DNA from 3 places in the Pseudoalteromonas sp. SR41-4 genome. Region 2 is predicted to be linked to each of the others. Evidence: predicted binding sites of a transcription regulator. Region 2 holds the regulator's gene; each other region holds the start of a gene.

Region 1 (3,285 bases), on a different contig from region 2:
TGGCTAAAAATGGTAAAGAAGCATTAATACGCCTTCGTGAGATTGCTGCACTTGATTGTAAGCATGATATTACCGAGCGAGTAGGATTGTTGATTTCTGATGTTGAAATGCCAGAAATGGATGGTTATACCCTAACCGCTGAAATAAAAGCAGATCCAAAGTTAGCCCCCTTACATGTTATTTTACATACATCGCTCAGTGGTGTATTCAATCAAGCGATGATTGAAAAAGTGGGTGCTGATGACTTTATAGCTAAGTTCAATCCGGATGAGTTAGCTACAGCAGTGAAAAAATGGGTTCATTGTGACTAATTTGAAAAGGCGGTGTTACTTTGGAAAATAAGCATTTACAGCAAAGCGAGTACGATCAGTTTCGCTCTTTTTTAGAGCAACAATGTGGCATTGTTCTGGGAGATAATAAGCTTTATTTAGTCAAAAGCAGGCTTGCTCCGCTAATGGTTCGTTTTAATGTTGAATCATTGTCACAATTGGTTAGTAAAACACTGAGTCCGCATGAGCGGCAGTTACGTGCCGCAGTCGTTGATGCTATGACGACCAATGAAACTTTATGGTTTCGGGATCAATACCCGTTTGAACTATTGCAAAGTAAGTTATTTCCGGAACATAAAGAGTTACGTCGTCCGTTGAAAATTTGGTCTGCGGCAAGTTCATCGGGACAAGAGCCATATTCTATTGCTATGTCGGTTGCTGAGTTTCAAGCTAAACAGCCGGGTGTATTAAAAATGGGCGCGCAGATAATCGGCACTGATATTTCTAATACTATGTTAGATATGTGTAAGCATGCAGAATATGACTCCCTTGCTCTAGCTAGAGGGCTGTCGGTAGAGCGCAGGAAAAAGTTCTTTAAAGATAGTGGCAACGGCATGGCGCAAGTAAACGACTCAATAAAAAAATTAGTGAGTTTTAGACATCTTAACTTATTAGATTCATACGCGCTAATGGGCAAGTTTGATATTATTTTTTGCCGCAACGTGCTGATTTATTTCGCACCAGAGGTTAAAGCTAAAATTATTGCTCAGTTTGCTCAAGCACTAAATCCTAAAGGGTATTTATTTTTAGGCGCATCAGAGTCTATGTCAGGGTTAAGTGACGAATTTGACATGGTACGCTGTAATCCAGGTATTATTTATCAAAAGAAATAGCTTACCAGCGTATTTAACGCGCTAAAACACAAGTTACTCAAATCTCATCGGTGGTAAAACCGAATCTTGAATACTATAAAACGATGTGGCTCCACATCGTTTTTCTTTTTAAATCAAATGATTAAACGAACCATAAAACATCAACCTAATTGGCTCAACTTTTGCATTAATCATCTTAAGTCAATTTTTTGGAGATGGTTATGGCTATCAGTTTTGATAAAGCATTTGGGGTTCATCCTCATGCAATGTTGATCCGTTCGCAACGTGCTGAGTTATTAGCAACCAATATCGCTAATGCTGATACGCCGGGCTATAAAGCGAAAGACATCGACTTTGCCTCAGCATTGAAAGCGGCAAAAAGCCACCAACAAGGCGGCAATAACATGGTAACAACTAACCCAAACCACATTGCCGGTGGCAGTCGTTATGTTGGTAATAGTGAAATGTTTCGCTCGCCAAATCAAGCAGATACAGGTGATGGCAACTCGGTTGATATACAAGTGGAACGAAACTTGTATACAAAGAACTCATTAGAGTATCAGGCAAGCCTGCAATTTATGAGTAGTAAAATTAAAGGCCTTAAAAAAGCCCTCGGTAGTCAAGGAGCCTAAGCATGAGTTTATATAACGTTTTTGATATTTCAGGTAGTGGTATGAGTGCGCAAAATGTGCGTTTGAACACAACCGCGAGTAATATTTCAAATGCTAATAGCATTAGCTCAAGCCAAGACAAAACTTACCGGGCGCGCCACCCTGTTTTTGCAGCTGAACTGATGAAAGCATCAGAATCAAGCGGTAATGTTCAGGGGTCGTCTGTTGGCGTTAAAGTGTTAGGTATTGTAGAGAGTAATAAACCATTACAAATTGAATATAACCCTAATCATCCTAGTGCGGATGAAAACGGTTATATCTACAAACCTAACGTTAATGTCGTTGAAGAAATGGCTAATATGATTTCTGCCTCACGCTCTTATCAAACCAATGTGCAAGTTGCTGATGCAGCGAAGCAAATGTTAAGTAAAACACTGTTGCTTGGGCAGCGGTAATTGAGGAAAGATTATGAGTAACGATATCAGCAGCACATCGTCAACTTATTTAGATTCGATTAAGTGGCAAGATAAACAGGTTAGCAGTGATAAGAAAAGTGATGCGTTAACCCAAGAAGATTTCTTCTCATTGTTAACACAGCAACTGTCGTTTCAAGATCCCAGCAAACCAGCTGACAATGATCAAATGATCGCGCAGATGACAAGTTTCACCATGGCTGAAGGTATCTCAAACCTTAATAGTAATTTTCAGTCATTAGCCGCATCGATGACATCTAACTCAGCACTACAAGCATCGACTTTAGTGGGTAAACAAGCATTACTAGAGTCTAATACATTAGACCTAAACGATGTTGGTAGCGCTAAAGGAACCGTGGTTGCAGAAGAGCCTGTAGAAAACTTATTTCTACGAATTGAAGATTCATCTGGTCAGTTGGTGCGTAGTATTGATTTAGGTGCGCAATCAGCGGGCGCTGTCCGTTTCGAGTGGGACGGCATGAATGATAATAAAGAACGTTTACCACCAGGTGAATATAAAATTAAAGCTGAAGGGCAGTTAAATGGTGAGTACACGGCTTTACCTATAGCTACTTTTAAGAATATCGAGAGTGTTAATATTAATGGTGCAAACGGCATTATTATAAACACTAAAGAAGGTGCGGTTAGGCTAGCTGACGTTGCAGAAATCGCGTAAAAATTTTAATTATTAGTTAGCCACAGGCTAAACATTGACAGATTAGAGGTGAATTATGAGCTTCAATATTGCATTAACTGGCATTGCTGCCGCACAAAAAGACTTAGATGTAACAGCAAATAATATTGCTAACGTAAATACGGTAGGCTTTAAAGAGTCACGTGCTGAATTTGCTGATGTATACGCATCTTCAGTATTTAGTTCAGGCAAGACAAAAAATGGTGATGGTGTACAGACAACTATGGTGGCACAACAGTTTCACCAAGGTTCACTAAAGTTCACTCAAAACTCATTAGATTTAGCTATCACAGGTGAAGGTTACTTTGCCATGAGCCAAGATTTAGGGGCACAAGATTTTACTTATTCGCGTGCAGGCGCATTTAA
Region 2 (3,285 bases):
TTAAATTCTTCCTGCTCTTTCGGTAAATTACGAACATCGATACTGACGGCTATTTTGTCGTAATTATCAGAGACACTGCGTACTAATGACGGTAATAAGTTAACTGGAATATTATCTACACAATAATAGCCAAGATCTTCTACTACACGTAAAGCAACAGATTTACCTGAGCCAGAACGCCCACTGATGATGATTAACTCCATGTAAATTCTCCTTCATTTAATACCAATTTTATTAAAAACATGCTCATTCTTGCTTGTTAAATAACCCACTAACTTTGTTTAAAATTATTTATATAGAACAACTATATCTCATAATTTCCACCTTGTTCTAGAGCTATTTTCCTGTTGCAATAATTACTCTCTAATTCAATACAATACAATTGGTATGACTACGATTGAGCTGCAATTACATGATACAAATCTTGGTCTGTTTTTGCGCTACGTAGTTGTTTACAAAAATCTTTGTTATTGAGTTTATCAGCAATTGTGGCTAACGTCTTCAAATGAAGTTGGCTGTCACCATCTGGTACGATGAGGGCTACAAATATATCAACTGGGCGATTATCAATCGCATCAAAATCAACCGGTGATTCACTCACTAAAATTATTGCTAGCGGGTTTTCAACACCACTCATACGGCCATGAGGGATAGCAATACCACGACCAATACCGGTACTACCTAGTTTTTCTCTCGATAGTAGTGCGTTGAGGATTTCTTGTTGTGATAGCTGAGGGAGTTGTTCATGAGCCAATTGGCTTATAAATTCAATGATCCGTTTTTTGCTATTAAAAAGGACCGCAGCTTTACTGCAGTCCTGACAAATAAGTGAGCTTAATTTCATAGTGTTAGTGTCGAGCGTGCTTCTCTTTGTGTTTAATTACTTGACGATCAAGTTTATCGATTAGTCCGTCAATAGCTGCATACATGTCTTGGTGCTCAGTCGAGGCAAATAATTCAGCGCCACTGACATGTAATGTGGCCTCTGCTTTTTGGCTTAGTTTTTCTACATCAAGAATAACATGGACATTATTGATATGATCAAAATGCCTTTCAAGCTTGGCAAACTTATTGTTTACATAGTCTCTTAATGAATCAGTAATTTCTACGTGACGACCAGTTAAATTTAGTTGCATAAGCATTTTCCTCTTGTGATTTTACGCCTTAAATCAAACTTTTACGTTGATTTGACGGTGGAATAGCCAGCGACTCGCGGTATTTTGCAATAGTCCGTCTAGCTACTTTGATACCTTGCTCTGCCAATATATCTGCAATCTTACTATCACTCAATGGTTTCGCTGAGTTTTCTGCACTGATCAATTTTCTGATCAATGCTCGAATAGCTGTCGAAGAGCATTCGCCGCCGTTCTCAGTGCTTACATGACTTGAGAAAAAATACTTTAACTCAAAAATACCACGGGGGGTATGCATGTACTTTTGTGTCGTTACGCGAGAGATTGTTGATTCGTGCATCTCAACCATTTCAGCAACGTCGTTTAGTACCATAGGTCGCATTGCTTCAGGGCCATGCTCAAAGAATCCCTGCTGTTGTTTTACAATGCAGTTAGTTACTTTGAGTAACGTCTCGTTACGACTTTCTAGGCTTTTAATAAACCATTTAGCTTCTTGCAAATGCGAACGTATAAATTGGCTGTCAGTGCTTGATTTTACTGAGCGTGACATTGCCGCATATTGGCTGTTCACTCTAATTTTTGGCATGCTGTCTGGATTAAGTTCAACCACCCAGCGACCTTTAATTTTTTTCACCGAAACATCAGGTATAACATACTCTGACTCTTCGCGTACTATAGTATCCGCAGGCTTTGGGTTAAGGCTGTGGATCAATGTCATTACTTCTTTCAGCTCATCTTCTTTAAGCTTAGTCTTTTTCATCAAAGTGCGATAGTCACGACTAGCTAATAAATCGATATGATCAGTTAAAATCATTTTAGTCTCGCTAATCCAAGGAGTTGCAGGATCAAATTGATTTAATTGAATACATAAACATTCTTGTAGGCTGCGCGCAGCAATACCAACAGGGTCAAATAACTGAATGCGTTTTAACACTGCTTGCACTTCGTCTAGTTCGATTTCTTCTTCGTTATTACCTTGATTTAAGCTCTCTGCGATGTCTTCGCAGCTCAAGGTTAAAATACCTGAATCGTCAACAGCTTCAACAATCGCAATGGCAATAGCTTCATCGGTTGGACTAAAAGGTGTGAGCTGTAATTGCCACATCAGATATTCGTGCAGGGTTTCAGTTGAAGCACCTTGATAAATTGACTCATCTTCAGGCATTGGGCCGGATGACGTATTTGGCGCAGCACTCATGTATTCGTCCCAGGTGACGTCCATAGCCATTTCGTCACTTAAAGTCTCTTTGCTTAATGCTTCGCTACTTTCTTGTTCATATTCGCTGGGCTTGTCGTCTGCTGATGCACTAACAGTTAAGTCATCGTTGTCTTGTTTTTGTTCGTTTTTACCAGCCGTGTCGTCTGAATATTCATGCTCTTCTAGCTCTAACAATGGATTGCTGTCGAGTGCTTCTTGAATTTCTTGCTGGAGATCCAATGTACTGAGTTGCAATAAGCGAATTGCTTGTTGCAGCTGTGGTGTCATTGTAAGTTGCTGGCCCATGCGCAGCTGGAGTGATTGCCTCATGTATCTCTAACAATCCTTTTATTGTTATCATCGTTAAGTCTAGCAGATACTTAGCCGAGCGTGGCTTTATAGCCTAAATTGCTCGCCCAGGTAAACATCGCGGACTGTTTGGTCGGCAAGTACATGCTCAGGGGTACCTGATGCAATTAACTCCCCATGAGAAACTATGTAGGCTTTTTCACAAACATCAAGGGTTTCTCGTACATTGTGGTCGGTAATAAGTACGCCAATACCACGGTTTTTAAGGTGTTCAATAATCTTCTTTATATCTAACACTGAAATAGGATCAACGCCAGCAAAAGGCTCATCAAGTAAGATAAATTTTGGATTTGCGGCTAAAGCGCGTGCAATTTCAACTCGACGACGTTCACCACCAGATAATGCCATACCTTGGCTGTCGCGAATATGTTGAATGCTAAACTCATCAAGTAAGCTGTCTAGTGCTTCTTCTCTGGCTTGTTTATTCAGCTCTTTACGAGTTTCTAAAATAGCCATCAGGTTTTGATAAACAGTTAACTTACGAAAGATGGATGATTCTTGTGGTAAGTAGCCAATCCCTAACCGTGCGCGACTGTGCATTGGCAGTAAAGTGATGTCATTATCATCAATACTTATTTTACCTTT
Region 3 (3,285 bases), on a different contig from region 2:
ACCCAAGTAAACGATATGTTGTTGTTCGCAAAAAGTGGCGATCAGCAAGTTGTTGAACATGTTTCCATGCAGCAATTATTAACTGAAGTGAAAACTGGCGCTGATGCTATGGTCGCACTTAATAATAGTGAACTTCAGGTCAGTTTACCTGAGCCTGATATCGAGATAATGGGCAATAAAACTGCGCTTGCCAGTGCCATTCAAAACCTTATTCACAATAGTATTCAAGTCATTGGCAGTAATGCACTCGTTCAATTAAGTGCGCAGCGGGATGCGAGTGACCCCGAGCTAGTGTGTATTACTGTAAGTGATAATGGCCCTGGGGTCGATTTAAGCTTACTTGATAAATTATTTGAACCATTTTTTACTACCCGAAGCCAAGGCACAGGTTTAGGCTTAGCGGTGGTTAGTTCAGTCGCAAATGCACACCAAGGACGAGTTGAAGTAACGAACAATGCTCAAGGCGGAGCCTGCTTTAGTTTACTGTTACCTATTTGTACAAAGTCAACATCGGCGGAGGCAATATGAACAACACGATTTTAGTGGTTGAAGATGATGCAGGGCTTCGTGAAGCCTTGATTGATACGCTTGAAATGTCTGGAATAGATTGCGTTGCGGCTGACAGTGCCGAGCAAGCTATGGTGCTACTTAAAAAAGACAGCTTTTCGCTGGTCGTGAGCGATGTGCAAATGGGCGCGATGAGTGGTCTTGATTTACTGCGCAGCATAAATCTTAATTACCCTGATCTACCGGTTTTAATGATGACAGCGTATGCGACTATTGATGATGCTGTTGAGGCTATGCGGTTAGGGGCAATTGACTATATGGCCAAACCGTTTGCGCCCGAAGTGCTACTTAATATGGTAAGCCGCTATCTACCTGAGCCGGAAAAAGAAACTGACGGGCCGATTGTCGCTGATCCGAGTAGTATTCAGCTATTAGAACTTGCAAGTCGGGTTGCTAAATCGGATGCTAGTGTGATGGTGCTTGGTCCTAGTGGCTCAGGTAAAGAAGTACTCGCACGGTTTATCCATGATAAATCAGATCGTGCAGAGCAGCCATTCGTCGCAATAAACTGTGCTGCGATCCCTGAAAATATGCTCGAAGCTACATTATTTGGCTACGAGAAAGGCGCGTTTACTGGTGCGATTCAAGCTTGTCCGGGTAAATTTGAGCAAGCACAAGGTGGCACAATTTTACTTGATGAAATCACTGAGATGGATTTAGGCCTACAAGCTAAGTTATTACGTGTATTACAAGAACGCGAAGTTGAACGTTTAGGTGGTCGCAAAACTATTAAGCTGGATGTGCGTATTTTGGCTACCAGTAACCGTGATTTAAAAGAGGCTGTGGCTAAGCACCAGTTTAGAGAAGATTTATATTATCGATTAAATGTATTTCCGTTGATGTGGCGTCCACTTTGTCAACGTCCAGGCGATATTGTCGTGTTGGCAAAGCATTTAATTGAACGTCATCTCAATAAAAGCAAAGAGCCTATCGCTGTACTTAGCGAACCGGCAGAGAAAAAATTATTAGCTCATACTTGGCCAGGTAATGTGCGTGAACTGGATAATGTGATCCAGCGTGCGCTGATATTACGCCACGGTGATATGATTGACGAAAGTGCTATTTTTATTGAAAATTTAACCCAGACTCCTCTAACTGCGGCTTTATCAGCAAGTTTAGTGCCGGCTAATTCAGCACCAGAAAGCACTACTTCGGCGGTTACAAGTTCACCAACTAATGATGCTTATTATGATCTGCAAGCGCCAGCAATAAAAGCCACAGCACAACGCAATCAGCTGCGTGAAGAATTACCAAGCTTGGATTCGGGAAGTTACAAAGATGAACTTAAAGATAAAGAGCATAGAATTATTTTAGAAACCCTAAATCGTTGTCAAGGCAAGCGTAAAGATGTAGCTGAAACATTAGGGATCAGCCCACGAACATTACGTTATAAATTGGCTCAAATGCGTGATTTGGGGATCACCTTACCTGCTTAAGCCTCTATAATTTTTGTTTTCCTTCACTATTTAATTTACGCTCAGCCTTGCTGGGCGTAAACTTGTCAAAACTCTGACAACTAAAATAAATCTTAAGATGATGATATTTATGGTTTTATTAGTTGGCATGCTTTGTGCTTTATTAAGTTATTAGTAAACTGCATCGTCAGAGACAATTATGAAAATTCAAAACAGCGCATTATTTCAAGAAATGCAATCTATGGCTCTCGAAGCTGGTCGTAGTAATCAAGTAAACAAATTACCGACGCAGGCGCAGCCTACTTCGAGCGCCCAATTTGGCGATTTGTTAAGTGATGCACTCAATACAGTGAATGGCCTTCAAGCTGATGCGAAACAAAAAGTCGTAGCGGTTGAAATGGGCGATCGAAATGTGTCATTAGCGGATGCAATGATCGCATCACAAAAATCGTCAGTTGCCTTTGAAGCTACGGTGCAAGTTCGTAACAAACTTGTAGAAGCCTATAAAGAAATCATGAACATGCCTGTTTAACTAGGTAGTGGAGAATTATTGTGGCGCAATCTAATCAATCAACAGATCTTGCTTTGGCCGGCGGCGGTATCGACCAAACTGATAATGACGATCAACAAGAACAAAAGTCAGGCTATTTAAGTGCATTAAACGGCGTTGATGTATTGCGTCAGGTTACTCTAATTATTGCATTAGCGATTTGTTTAGCGATTGCTATTTTTGTGATTATTTGGGCACGTCAACCAGATATGCGTCCACTTGGAAAAATGCCAACGGAAGAGCTAATTCAAACGCTCGACTTTTTAGATGCACAAAAAATTGACTATCAACTTGATGGCAATGTGGTTTCTGTTCCTGAAAATGAATATCAAAATATTAAATTGTTAATGACCCGCGAAGGTATTGAGCAAGCGCCGAACTCGGGTACTGATATTATCATGCAAGATATGGGTTTTGGTGTTAGTCAGCGTTTAGAGCGTGAACGTTTAAAGCATGGTCGTGAACAACAACTAGCGCGTACGATTGAGGAACTACAAAATGTCACGCGTGCTAAAGTATTATTGGCAATACCGAAAGAAAATGTTTTTGCTCGTCGTGAGAAAAAACCATCCGCAACAGTGGTATTAACTTTAAAACGTGGTCGTATGCTCGGTAGTGAAGAAGTGGACGCCATTGTTGATATTATTGGTTCAGCAGTGCAAGGTTTAGAGCCGTCACGAGTAACTGTAACAGACCAAAATGGCCGATTACTTAATTCAGGATCGCAAAGTGCGTTAGCTGCTCGCTCACGCA

Evidence for each region. The regulator sigma-54, encoded in region 2, starts transcription at its own class of promoters, with help from an activator protein. The targets are predictions, from matches to a motif close to GTTGGCACGNNNNTNGNNT.
Region 1: a site for sigma-54 is predicted at 1,311-1,329, ahead of flgB (flagellar basal body rod protein FlgB). Genes of this name have one in related genera too.
Region 3: a site for sigma-54 is predicted at 2,125-2,143, ahead of fliE (flagellar hook-basal body complex protein FliE). Genes of this name have one in related genera too.

What each region holds. Positions count from the first base shown of each region.
Region 1 covers NZ_JACJEI010000049.1:11,828-15,112, forward strand. Annotated here, with positions in the region: gene H5180_RS22390 (chemotaxis protein) at 1-311, shown strand, start outside; gene H5180_RS22395 (protein-glutamate O-methyltransferase CheR) at 332-1,162, shown strand; gene flgB (flagellar basal body rod protein FlgB) at 1,363-1,773, shown strand; gene flgC (flagellar basal body rod protein FlgC) at 1,776-2,207, shown strand; gene H5180_RS22410 (flagellar hook assembly protein FlgD) at 2,221-2,901, shown strand; gene flgE (flagellar hook protein FlgE) at 2,957-3,285, shown strand, end outside.
Region 2 covers NZ_JACJEI010000039.1:14,392-17,676, reverse strand. Annotated here, with positions in the region: gene rapZ (RNase adapter RapZ) at 1-203, opposite strand, end outside; gene ptsN (PTS IIA-like nitrogen regulatory protein PtsN) at 392-844, opposite strand; gene hpf (ribosome hibernation promoting factor) at 849-1,136, opposite strand; gene H5180_RS20995 (RNA polymerase factor sigma-54) at 1,165-2,661, opposite strand; gene lptB (LPS export ABC transporter ATP-binding protein) at 2,728-3,285, opposite strand, start outside.
Region 3 covers NZ_JACJEI010000013.1:47,066-50,350, forward strand. Annotated here, with positions in the region: gene H5180_RS11985 (PAS domain-containing sensor histidine kinase) at 1-528, shown strand, start outside; gene H5180_RS11990 (sigma-54 dependent transcriptional regulator) at 525-2,003, shown strand; gene fliE (flagellar hook-basal body complex protein FliE) at 2,182-2,514, shown strand; gene fliF (flagellar basal-body MS-ring/collar protein FliF) at 2,535-3,285, shown strand, end outside.